DNA from 3 places in the Neobacillus oceani genome. Region 2 is predicted to be linked to each of the others. Evidence: riboswitches for the same ligand, from Rfam matches in the RefSeq annotation. Region 2 holds a riboswitch; each other region holds the start of a gene.
The links. Region 2 has a riboswitch for S-adenosylmethionine ahead of fbpA (Fur-regulated basic protein FbpA). Riboswitches for the same ligand answer to the same signal wherever they lie in the genome.
Positions count from the first base shown of each region.

Region 1 (4,213 bases), 2.0 Mb from region 2:
GGTTTTCGGCTTCAACATCGACGACCGGATTCATCATTTCACTTGGCCAGGCGGCAACCGCTTTTGCTATGATTATCGGGCCCAAGGTCGTCAAGCGCGTCGGGGAGGTTAGGGCTGTCGTTATCCTGCAGTTGTTGTCGCTTCCATTCCTGCTTTTGACCGCCTACACGGAAAACTTGTGGCTAGCCGCGATTGGTTTCCTGTTCAGGCAGGCGCTCATGAATGCCGGGAACCCGATTCAAAGTTCGCTCATCATGTCACGTGTTGACGATTCTATGAAGGGATTGGCCAATTCGATCAACCAGACTGTTTTCAATTTAGGGTGGGCGTTTATGGGGCCGGTTTCAACCGGAATCGTAGTCAGGTACGGCGACTATTGGGGCTATGCATATGTCTTCACGATAACCGCAAGCCTTTACTTAATTAGTTCTGTTTACTTCTATCTTGTTTTCGGGAGGAAGGTTTTAAAAAACCAGGCTTCCCAGGTTCCAAAAGCTGCCGGAATGTGACATATTTCCCCGGAATTTTTGCATTACCTTTTAGCTTTGGCGGATTTTTTTGAAAAAAACACAAAAGAAGCCTGCTTATGAAGATTTTGTCGAACGAATAATGGAGGATTCCTACTTCCGGAAATGAATTAAGTAAGCAGGGGGGATTCACAATGATTGAGCAGATTCATCGGTTCTGTGCCAATTTTAATAAAAAGCCGCATATCCATTCTTTATTTGGCAGCAGCCAGACGGTTTATATACAAATTGGAGGTTCTCTTGTGGAGTTTGGGGACGGTAAGGCGATTGTTTCAAACGGTGAGATCCTAAGCAAACCCTTGCTTGCAAACATCACGGGAAGCCCTGAAGCTATCAGCGAACTGCTTTGCGGCACGAAAAGAATACGCGATCTGCTCAATCATCGGGCAATAAATATCGATGCGTCTTTCCGCACTGTGCTGAAGCTTGAATCGATCTTTCTTTTGGCAAAGGAAAATGAGTTTGAAAAAATTCCCTATTGACGGGAATTATGTATTAAGATAAACTTTCATTAAATCTTTGGCAAGATTCTAAAAATTTTATAATTCTTATCAAGAGAGGCGGAGGGAATGGCCCAATGATGCCCGGCAACCGGTGAAAGCACGGTGCCAATTCCAGCAGGGAGACTCCCTGTAAAGATAAGAGGAGATAGCCCCTCTTCTTATGGAGCGGGTTTTTATTTTTAGGGGATTGTAGATGATTTTCCATTGTGCAATCCTGCCTGATATTTCCGGCCCTAGTTCAAAAACTTCTTTATTGACACCTTAATTTCGCCATGATACGATAGCAATCGTGATTAATTGAATAGCTTAGCTACTCTTATCAAGAGAGGTGGAGGGATGTGCCCGATGAAGCCCGGCAACCGTCACAGGATGATTTCTGTGAAATGGTGCCAATTCACACAAAGCGTTCGCTTTGGGAGATGGGAGAAAGGATAAATGTTTATTATGCCTTTCTGCCCGGTTGCAGAAAGGCTTTTTACTTTTTTCGGAATGAATCCTTTTGTATATTCAAACGATAGGATTAGATAGAACAAGGCATGATTGCTGCCCTGCATGATGGGTAAATGGGTGTAAAGAAGGTGATTCGATGATTTCGATAAAAAATGTCAGAAAAAGCTTTCCTTCAAAACATGGGACACTGACAGCGGTTGATAATGTCAATCTCGATATACGCGAAGGGGAAATCTTCGGCGTTATCGGGTACAGCGGCGCCGGCAAAAGTACGTTGATCCGGATGCTGAACAGGCTAGAAAGCCCAACCGAAGGATCCATAACGATTGCAGGCCGTGAAATCTCGAAAATTTCGGGAAGAGAGCTTAGGAAGGCACGCCAGGAAATCTCAATGATTTTCCAGCATTTCAATCTTCTTTGGTCACGCACAGTCCGGGAAAACATCGCGTTTCCGCTTGAAATTGCCGGAATTTCGGGGCCGAAGCGCAAAAAGCGTGTCGATGAGCTAATTAAGCTTGTCGGCCTTGAGGGCAGGGAAAATGCGTACCCGTCACAATTAAGCGGCGGGCAAAAGCAGCGTGTCGGCATTGCTAGGGCGCTTGCGAATAACCCAAAGGTCTTGCTTTGCGACGAAGCGACATCCGCTCTCGATCCGCAGACGACGGATTCGATTCTTGACCTGTTGGTCGACATTAACAAGCGGCTCGGTTTGACGATTGTCCTGATTACCCACGAAATGCATGTTATCAGGAAAATCTGCCACCGCGTCGCCGTTATGGAGAGCGGAAGAATCGTTGAGCTCGGCCCGGTGCTGGATGTCTTTAAGAATCCACAGCAGCCAATAACGAAGCGATTCGTCCAGCAGGTAACGGAGCCTGAGGAAACAAAGGATGCGGTAGAGCATCTACTCGAACGCCTTCCATCCGGAAAGGTCATCCAGCTCACATTTGTCGGCGAGGCGACTGAACAGCCTCTTATCACAAACTTGATCAGGAAGTTTGATATAACGGCCAATATTTTGCAGGGAAAGATCTCACAAACGCAAAGCGGATCCTACGGTACTCTGTTCCTTCATCTTGATGGACCGGAAAGCGAACTCGGAAAGGCGCTGGAATATATTAATTCCCAGCAGGTAGGCGTGGAGGTGATTGCGAATGCTTGAAACCTATTTCCCGAATGTCGTCTGGGAAAATATGTGGGCGGCAACACGTGAAACGCTTTACATGACGAGCATATCCGTTGCAGTTACATTTGTCCTCGGCATCATCCTTGGATTGCTTCTCTTCCTTACTGGGAAGGGCAACCTTTGGGAAAATGCATTCATTAATAAAATCATTGCAGCTTTTGTGAATGTCTTCCGTTCAATTCCTTTCATCATCCTGATTGTCCTGCTCATCCCGTTCACGGTTTTCGTAGTCGGGTCCATGATAGGGGAAAATGCCGCATTGCCGGCACTCATTATCGGTTCGGCGCCGTTTTACGCGAGGATGGTTGAAATTGGGCTGCGTGAAATTGATAAAGGTGTCATCGAAGCGGCCAAATCAATGGGCGCGTCAACCTGGACGATTATTTGGAAAGTGCTATTGCCCGAATCAATGCCGGCGCTTGTTTCCGGAATTACCGTTACAGCGATCGCCCTTGTCAGCTACACGGCAATGGCCGGCGCGATTGGCGCTGGAGGACTTGGAAACCTTGCTTACCTTGAAGGCTTCCAGAGAAGCCGCAATGACGTAACAGTTATGGCAACTATCATCATCCTAATTATTGTTTTTATCATTCAATTAATCGGGGATACGATTACCCGTAAATTGGATAAAAGATAAATCCCTCAGTCCGCGCGGCTGATAGTTTACTTACAACAAAGGAGAAGAGAACATGAAAAAATGGCTTGGAACACTTTTAACATTCGCCCTTGTCCTCGTACTCGCTGCTTGCGGCAGCTCCGATGACAACAAAGCGGGAAGCGACAAAAAGGAAGACGACAACAAACTCGTTGTTGGCGCTACAAACGTACCGCATGCTGAGATTCTTGAAGAAGCGAAGCCGATTTTAAAAGAAAAAGGCATCGACCTTGAAATCAAAACATTTACGGACTATGTTCTTCCTAACAAAGCATTGGACGCAAAGGAACTTGATGCTAACTTCTTCCAGCACATTCCATATTTTGAAGCTCAAATCAAGGAAAATGGCTATGATTTTGCCAACGCTGGCGGAGTCCACATTGAGCCGATCGGCGTTTATTCCAAGAAATACAAGAGCCTTGATGATTTGCCAGATGGCGCGCACATTATTGTGAGCAGCTCTGTTCCTGACCATGGCCGCATCCTTTCCATGCTAGAAAGCAAAGGGCTAATCAAGCTGAAAGATGGCGTTAACAAAGTTGAAGCGACTGTTGAAGACATCGTTGAAAACCCTAAAAACCTTAAATTCGATGCGAAATACGAAGCAAAGCTTCTGCCGCAAATCTACAACCAAGGTGAAGGCGATGCAGTGCTCATCAACTCGAACTATGCAATTGACACAGGCCTGAACCCAATTGAAGATTCAATTGCCATTGAAGAATCTGATTCACCATACGTCAACATCATCGCTGTCAACAAAGGCGATGAAAACAGCGACAAAATCAAAACTCTTTTGGAAGTCCTGCACTCCAAGGAAATTCAGGACTTCATTCTTGAAAAGTACAAAGGCTCAGTCGTTCCGGTATCCGAATAATCGGCTTGCGGACCGGCT
Region 1 is NZ_CP143543.1:3,454,431-3,458,643, reverse strand. It holds gene V1499_RS17590 (MFS transporter) at 1-509, shown strand, start outside; gene V1499_RS17585 (hypothetical protein) at 662-1,009, shown strand; SAM riboswitch class I at 1,073-1,172, shown strand; SAM riboswitch class I at 1,344-1,456, shown strand; gene V1499_RS17580 (methionine ABC transporter ATP-binding protein) at 1,617-2,642, shown strand; gene V1499_RS17575 (methionine ABC transporter permease) at 2,635-3,303, shown strand; gene V1499_RS17570 (MetQ/NlpA family ABC transporter substrate-binding protein) at 3,356-4,195, shown strand.
Region 1: it holds a riboswitch for S-adenosylmethionine, as region 2 does, so the genes downstream of both, V1499_RS17580 (methionine ABC transporter ATP-binding protein) here and fbpA (Fur-regulated basic protein FbpA) in region 2, are expected to answer to the same signal.

Region 2 (4,213 bases):
CTTTTTTGCCAGGAGTGTTTTGGGATGTTCTTCTACTATATTCACATTGCCGTTGAGGTCGAGAAGCCCGGGATTACATACCTGGCTGGTTGGGAAGAATCGGATACTGAGCGATTTATGTTTGATAAGGCGGACAGGTTCCGCATTTTACGCCGGAAGGGTGAACCGGTTCTGCAGCTGGCTGAAGATGACCAAGGAAATTGGTACTTTATGACCTTTTTTACCTCGAAGAGTTTATCGGGCCTGAAATGGGCAAGACAAACAGCCAGGCCCGCATATGTGGAAGATGGGACAACCCTCCCGCTTGTCAGCCTGCTGGAGGATGAAGGGCTGCTGCCAGCGGATGAAGGGTTCGATAAGGCGTATGCCCATACAAGTATACTAGTGGATAACCTTCATGGCTTTTCGGCGGAAAAACAGGCCGGACTTGCGAATGCGGATGGCGAGGACGATCCAACGGTGGTCGGGAACATCCATTTTGTGAAGAATATTTTTAAAGGGAAAGAAACGCGGTACATCGCAGGAGTGGAAACGCGTTCGTTTGCGACTGTGACCGAAAATGAGCCGTATTTCAGGGAAATCCATCTTAAAACGAATGCATTCCTTTACCTTTTGTATTTCGTTTACTTTCAGGAATACAATCAACTGCCGTCCAAACAAATGGTTCCAAGGCTTCTAGGCAATTTATGGGCATCCAAACAAGCGTTGAACACGGGCTGGAATCCAACTTTGTTTGAAACTGAACAGCTATAAAAGCAAAATTTCTCGTAAAAGGAGCTGCCGAAAATGAAAGTGAAAATTAACCGCAATGCCGCAAAAGTACTAAAAGAGATGCTTAAAACTGCCGAAGAAGGCCAAATGTTCCGGGTCATCATCACACATATGCACGGAGACCATGCCCACTATGACCTAGTCCTTGATACGCCTAAGGAGCATGATGAAGTCGTTAAAACGGACAAGGATATCGACATCATCCTCGATTCACGCGAGGAATATTTAAATGGAGTCTGGATTCAGTATTTTTACGTCCCACGCGAGGAGTTTGTAATCACGAACCCTTCCAAAGGCGGCCACCATCATCATTAAGTACGGGCGAAAAGCACTTCTTTCGCCCTCAGGTTGAAAAAGGGGTTTGACTTTCCAACTGCAATACGCTAAAGTAAATGAAATTGTATATTTCTTATCGAGAGAGGTGGAGGGAACGGCCCTTTGAAGCCTCGGCAACAGGCCTTTACGTGTACTGTGCCAATTCCTGCGGGCAAGCGCCTGAAAGATAAGAAGAGAACGGATGCCGCCCTCTTTTTATCGAGAAGGGTTTTTTTTGTCTAGCTCCAGCGCCCAGCGCCTAGTGTACTTCGGTCCCCTCGCTACGATAAGTCAACATCGATTCGCCTAGGCTCATCGTGTTTCCTTTATCTCCATCGGGGCCCTCCAGTCCATACGGCGCTAAACGGGCGCTTGCGCTTTTCATAATACCCAAAACTGAATACCGTTCTTATCAAGAGAGGTGGAGGGAATGGCCCTTTGAAGCCTCGGCAGCAGGCCCAACGGCACTGTGCCAATTCCAGCAGGGAATCCCTGAGAGATAAGGAGAGCAACGCAAACAAACTAGCAACCTCTTCCTTATCGGGAGAGGTATTTTTATTAAAATTCAACGGAAAGGAGAAGAAAAGTGGCAAGAACATCAGAAATGATTGAGAAGAGGAAAGAAAAACTGATTGAAGAACTACTTTCAAGGAATGTATACAAAACATCGGATAAACAGCATCTATACGACGCGCCCCTACAAACCCTTGAACATGAATACATGCTTATATTAAAAAAAGAAGCCGGGCGCTAAAGATTGAAGCGCCCGGCTTTTTTTTACTTCCACATCAGTGATAAAAGCAATTTGTTTTTAAAAAGCTGGAGGAGAAATTCAGTATAGTATTCCTGCTTCAGGGAGACATTTACCACTTTATCCAGGCTCGTATGGAAATAAGCATCCGTTAGGTCGTCATTTCCGTAAAAATAGTCGCGGACGGTGTTAAAATTTTTTTCGAGGGCATGGTCCGCAAATTTCAGGGTGAATTCCAGGTCACTTTCACCTTGCATTTCAACGATTTCCAAACGGGTTCGATCGTATGTGTAAACCAAATCCATCACAGGTTTCCCCCTTTATTGTAAATACCGGAAATAAACATAGACCGTGCAAACGGCTATTGTCAGCAACATGAGCGGGAAGGCGACGATAAGGAATTTCACGAAGGAAATTGGATGTTTTTCCTTTGCGGCCATACCGGCGACAATGACGTTGGCACTCGCGCCGATCAAGGTTCCGTTCCCGCCGAGGCATGCGCCAAGAGCGAGGCTCCACCACAGCGGTTCCAGGTCGGTAATTCCCATCGCGCCCATGTCTTTGATCATCGGAATCATCGTGGCGACGAATGGAATATTGTCAATGAATGCGGATGCGATTGCGCTGACCCAAAGAATGAGCAACGATGTCGCGGTCACATCCCCGCCGGTAAACTCCATCGATTTTTCGGCGAGCATTGAAATAATCCCTGTTTCCATTAAGCCTCCGACAAGGACGAATAGACCGATAAAGAAAAAGATTGTCAGCCATTCGACTTTTTTCATTGACTCCTCAAGGTAATGTTCCCCAGTTATTAGTAGGAGGAGAAAGGCGCCCGCCAATGCGATTGTCGCGTTCTCGACTTGGATGAACTGGTGGACAAAAAAGCCCAAAATTGTTACCGCGAGAACAAATAGTGATTTCTTCAGCAATACAGTATCGGTGATTTCCGCTTTTTCATCAAGATTCATAATGCCGGCTTTCAGTTCTTCCGTAGTCTTTAGGGACTTTCGATAAAGGAAAGCGAGGATCGCAATATTCACAATCAATACGATAAACGAGATTGGAGCCAGGTTTACAATGAAAGCGGAAAAAGTCAGCTCCTTGACGGCGCTTCCTAACATTATGTTCGGCGGATCGCCAATGAGCGTTGCCGTGCCCCCGATATTCGAAGCGATAATTTGCGTAATCAAATAGGGCATCGGATTCACTTTCAGCTGCAGCGTAATACTGAAGGTAACTGGAACAATCAGTAAAACGGTCGTCACGTTATCGAGGAATGCAGAAGCCAGTGCGGTAATCAGCCCTAAAACAATGAGGAGCTTTAAAGGGTCACCTTTTACCTTCTTTGCAGACCAGATGGCCAAATAACGGAATAATCCGGTTTCAGCCGTGATTGCGACAATTAGCATCATCCCTGTCAACAGGCCCAGAGTGTTAAAGTCAATGTGTTGAAGTGCTGTTTCCTGATTGAGTATGCCGAGGAGAACCATCGTGATGCCCCCTGCCATCGCGATGATTGTCCTGTGGATTTTCTCGGTTACGATAAATGCATAGGCAACCAGGAAAATTCCAATGGCAAGCAATGCCTGATTTGTCAAAATCCCCATCTCCAGTGTCAAAATATTTATGAAAACTTTTGAATTTTTTAAAAAAGCTTTTCTAAAATTATATTGAAAGAATTTTAAAAACACAACTGCCAGTATTTTAGTGGAATTATAGTAATTCCCCCCTCGTGTAAAAATATGGAGTTATCTTACAAGCAAAACCACTAATCGACAACTTTATGAATTTTTGGGAAACAACGGGATTTGACAGCGACTGCCATTATAAAATATTGATATCGGACTATTGTGGTTATTTCATTTCTAAGGACAATGATAGACCAACTTTGTCTTACAATGGCAGTTCATTGGCCGGGAAGAAGCATCGGGGAACTTGAACTGGGAAGGATAGCGGGATGGAGACATTTGAGAAAATCAAGTCGGAATACCTGGAACTACTAAAGCGTGTGGAAGAACTGGAAGAAAAGGAGCAGGACCTTTCAAAAAAACTCCGGATTAGCGAATCTATGAAACTGAACATTCTCAATTCCCTTCCACTCAATATATTTTTGGAGGACAGGGAAGGACGGACTTTATTTGCGAATGCGGAGGTTCTAAGAGTCCACGGCATGGAACTGGATGAATTGGTTGGAAAGACGGTTTATGATTTTTTTCCGCGGCACATTGCAGAGATCAATAGAGCTAATGACCTTGAGGTTTGGCGACAGCGGAGGCTGATCGCCGAGGAAGTCCCTGCCGGATTCCAAGGAGAGGAAAGGGTCATGTATACCGGGAAAACAATTATCCAGACGGAAAATGAAGATTTTCTACT
Region 2 is NZ_CP143543.1:844,183-848,395, forward strand. It holds gene V1499_RS04195 (hypothetical protein) at 25-753, shown strand; gene V1499_RS04200 (iron-sulfur cluster assembly accessory protein) at 787-1,086, shown strand; SAM riboswitch class I at 1,178-1,280, shown strand; SAM riboswitch class I at 1,493-1,592, shown strand; gene fbpA (Fur-regulated basic protein FbpA) at 1,673-1,840, shown strand; gene V1499_RS04210 (hypothetical protein) at 1,864-2,145, opposite strand; gene V1499_RS04215 (ArsB/NhaD family transporter) at 2,158-3,438, opposite strand; gene V1499_RS04220 (putative bifunctional diguanylate cyclase/phosphodiesterase) at 3,798-4,213, shown strand, end outside.

Region 3 (4,213 bases), 430 kb from region 2:
TTTTCGAGTTCGATTGCTTTACGCTGCGCTTCTTCTTCAGTGTCCCCTATAACAAAGGATAAACCTTGATAAAACTGAAGGTCCTTTCCATCTCTTCCATGTTGAATTGCAATTCGCCGGGTTTCTTCAATCTGCTTACGAGCAATTTCCGGATTCGGTGCTTTGATGAAAACCCCTTCCGCATTTCGAGCCGCAAAGTCGCGCCCAGTCGGTGATGATCCAGCTTGGAAAAGTACCGGCGTCCGTTGCGGTGATGGTGCAACAAGGTGAGGTCCCTCTACCTTATAGCGCTCACCAACATGATTTATTTTATGTACTTTATCTGAATCAGCATAGATTCCACTTTCTTTATCCTTCAAGAGTGCTCCTTCATCCCACGAGCCTTCCCAGAGCTTATATAACACATCGGTATATTCATCCAACCATTTGTAGCGTTCATCGTGCTCAACCATACCATCATAGCCGAAGTTTCGAAAAGCATTATCCAAAAATCCTGTCGTCATGTTCCATGCAATCCTGCCTTTTGAAATATGATCAAGCGTCGATACACGCCGTGCAAAATTATACGGATGTTCTTGTAGTGGAGAGGCCGTAAAAGCTAATCCGAGATTCTTTGTGTGAACGGCCAAAGCTGATAATAGCACCATTGGGTCATTGCTCGGTATTTGCAACCCTTTTTCTACATGATATTTCCATCCACCACGATGATTTCCATATAATCCAACCACATCCGCGAAAAAAATAGAATCAAAGCCACCTTCGTCAAGTCGCTTTGCCAATGATATCCAGAGATCTATATCATTGAAATCCCTCTGGCGACCCTCGTCCTCGCGCCACAATCCATGTAAATTGTGATTGGCTGTATTCATAAGAAATGCAGAAAATGAAAGGGGCTTAGTCATGACTTACTCATCTCCTTCGAAAATGAATTATATGATGTACTCGGCACATACCCCGTCGAATCGCGCTCCTTCGTTATACGCGCTAACCCAATCGCGGATATACAGGCAACCACGTTGACAAGCGCTACAAAGATAGGTGGAACAAGAGCCCCGATATTGGAAAATGAAGAGAACAACACTGGGAATAGTGCACCTCCTATAGCGACAGGAACGTTGTAAGCGATAGCCCCCGAAGTAAAGCGATGTGCCGCCGGGAAAACATCGACTACGGTAAATGGAGCTAGTGCGTAATGGAACCCTACAATCAAACCGAGTATTACGATTCCAAAAATCATACCTCCAGGGACGGTAAACAACCAATAGGCAAAAACAACGAATACAGCGAATACAGCACAACTTGCGATGCGAAATGCTGGTATATAATCAGGGTTTCGACCGACAATCCAGGCGTAGACAGGTACAGACAATCCAAATATGAGCCCCGTAATTCCCATTGTGAGGTTCGCTTCTGTTGGTGCGAATCCACTTACATTCACAAGGTATATTGGCATATATAAAAGCACCATTACAGCGGCTGCATTGTAACCTAAGACATAGATTGATGTAAGAATTAAGCGTTTAGGATCATATTTCAAACTATCCTTAAAAGGTGATGCCGAGATTTCTCCATTTTCCTGTAGTTTTTTGAACACTGGTGATTCGTCTAATCCAGATCGTATAAATAGCGCAATAAGCCCGAGCGGCGCAGCTGAAATAAATAATAGTCGCCATCCCCATTCGTTAAACGCATCACCACCTAACCATACTCCAAGCCCGTAGGCAGCAAACGCCGCAGCTGGATAGCATAAGCAGGTGCCTAACTGAATCAAACCCATTAAAAAGACTTTATTTTTCCTATTAGAAAACTCATAAACATAGGCCGCGGCGCCGACAAATTCTCCACCTGCAGAGATTCCTTGCACAGCCCTGCACGCCATCAAAAGAATCGGAGCGCCGATTCCAATGGCAGCGTATGAGGGGATCAGTCCAATACAAAGCGTCCCTATCGCCATCATGGAAATCGTTAATACAAGGAGTTTTTTACGGCCTATCCTGTCACCAATTGCCCCCATGATGACACCACTTATTGGGCGCAGGAGATATGTGAAACCAAAGGCAAGCAACGAATAAATGAGAGCGTATTCCCCAGCTTCCGAGAATAAGACCAAGGATATGCCGATTGCTGCATAAGAATAGATTGCTAAATCATACCATTCGATAAAGTTGCCAATCGCACCCGATATCACGACTTTTCTAATTGTTTTCTGATCCGGTGCGCTGTTGGTTGACGATGCCAGTTCAGCTTGTTTCATTTTCATCCCTCTTTCAAAAATAATTGAGCTTTGCAACACGCTCTTTCTTACTTGATACTTCATGGTAAATTACCCTGAGGCTCCTAAATGTTCGGGTTTTTTCGTTACAGATGGGTCCTCTATTAGCCTCTTGGTAAAAATAAAATAGGTTGTTAAATGGTCAGGGTGCTAATTTACACTTTTTAACATTTGAGTTTATGCATCTTTGATTCCTCCTACTTATTATCCCTATTTTTCCAATAGCATAACTAGGATATAAAGGCGTGTGAATGTATGGTTTTTTCTAAGAAGCTGATATGGATATAATTAATTGGACAATGACTTTAGGCGTTCCATCTGTTGCCAAGTCCTTATATATACCAAAAAAACCCCTTCCATTAAGGAAGAGGTTTTATAAACAGAGTCTATAGAGTCTACACCCTCCCTTATCTTCCAAGCTAAAATGCTTGCTGGACTTAGCACCTTATCACTGAAATATAATTTGAGTGATGGTTGCTGCAGGATCTCTGGACCAGATTCCTCCCCTGCTCTTAATAAGGAAAATATTCATTTTTTTAAGATTATTCTCATAATAGTTTACTAAAATAATACTGTCAAGTGTTAAACTTTTTTGTTAGATAGAAGTGACCAGCTTTCCCTGTTATTTTTTCCTTCAAAATCCGTTTCAACCAATGTTTCAACGTGCAACTAAATGTAGCTGGGCAGGGAAGCATTTTTCGGTTCAGCCACTTCTCATTTTTTCAAAAAAACTTAAAAGCTCTTTTCCAGCTCATCCACAATCGTACCAATATGGGCGATGGCCTGTTTGATGACGTCAGTTGTGCTCATGTTGAGCCCGGCCATCTTGTACAGGTCGAAGCCGCCCAATGTTCCTCCACGCTTAAGGACCTCTGTCCACTGCTCGCCGACGGAAACCCCTTCCTCCTTGATCCGGTTTGCTACGACAGTGGAAGCGGATGTGCCAATCGAGTAGGTGAACGGATAAAGGCCCATATAATAATGCGGCTGGCGCATCCACGTCAGTTTCGCGCCTTCATCGATTTCGACGGTGTCTCCCCAGAACTCCGATAAAATCGCGCCTTTCGTGTCGCTGATGACACTTGTCGTCAACGGAATCTCCTGGTCTGCCATTTTATACAGCCTTCTCAACAATTCGGCTTCTAGAATATGGGTAACGCAATTATGGTGGTAGCTCATCATCAAGTACATATTCAGCCAGCGGTGCAGCCTCGGGTCATCACGTTTTTCACGAAGGTACTGGACAATTAAATGTTCGACCAAGGTGGACGGCGCCTCGACGAATAACAGAGACCCGCCATTGTTAATGAACTTCTGGTTTTGAGCGGCAAGCGTGAGATGAATGGCGTGTCCGAGCTCATGGCCGAGGAGAATCACATCGAACAGATTGCCTCCCCATGGGTAAAATGAATAGCCATGCACACCATGGACGCCGCCTCCGAATGCGATCATCCTCCGCCCGACGTTATCGCCCCGGTATACCCAGCGGTCCGTGAAAACCTTCCGCATTTGTTCCTGGTATTCAGGTCCGAGCACCCCAACGGCTTCAACGATGATTTCCCCTGCCTCTTCGTAGCTGATGGGCGGATCAAAATCAGGGTCAAGCGGTGCTTTAACATCCGAGAAAAGCAATTTGTCGAGGCCAAGCTGACGTTTCCTTAGGCGCGCATACCTTTGCATATGCGGGGCAAGTTCCTGCTGGAACGTATCGAGCACATCCTCAAAATAGCCTCGGGGAATGCCATCCCCTGAATAAAAGTTGTTGTCCGCCGGCGAGTCATAGTGAAGCAGAAAATCCATCGTCGTTGGATACTGGCGCAGTTTCGCAATCGCCACATTTTTATGTATTTCGTTCTTCAGCGTTTGGGCGAGGCCATGCTGATAGTTCTTCAAACCATTAAACAGCGACTGGTACGCATTCCTGCGCAGCACTGTATCCGG
Region 3 is NZ_CP143543.1:1,271,483-1,275,695, reverse strand. It holds gene V1499_RS06450 (LLM class flavin-dependent oxidoreductase) at 1-902, opposite strand, end outside; gene V1499_RS06445 (MFS transporter) at 899-2,317, opposite strand; SAM riboswitch class I at 2,677-2,794, opposite strand; gene V1499_RS06440 (M3 family metallopeptidase) at 3,005-4,213, opposite strand, start outside.
Region 3: it holds a riboswitch for S-adenosylmethionine, as region 2 does, so the genes downstream of both, V1499_RS06445 (MFS transporter) here and fbpA (Fur-regulated basic protein FbpA) in region 2, are expected to answer to the same signal.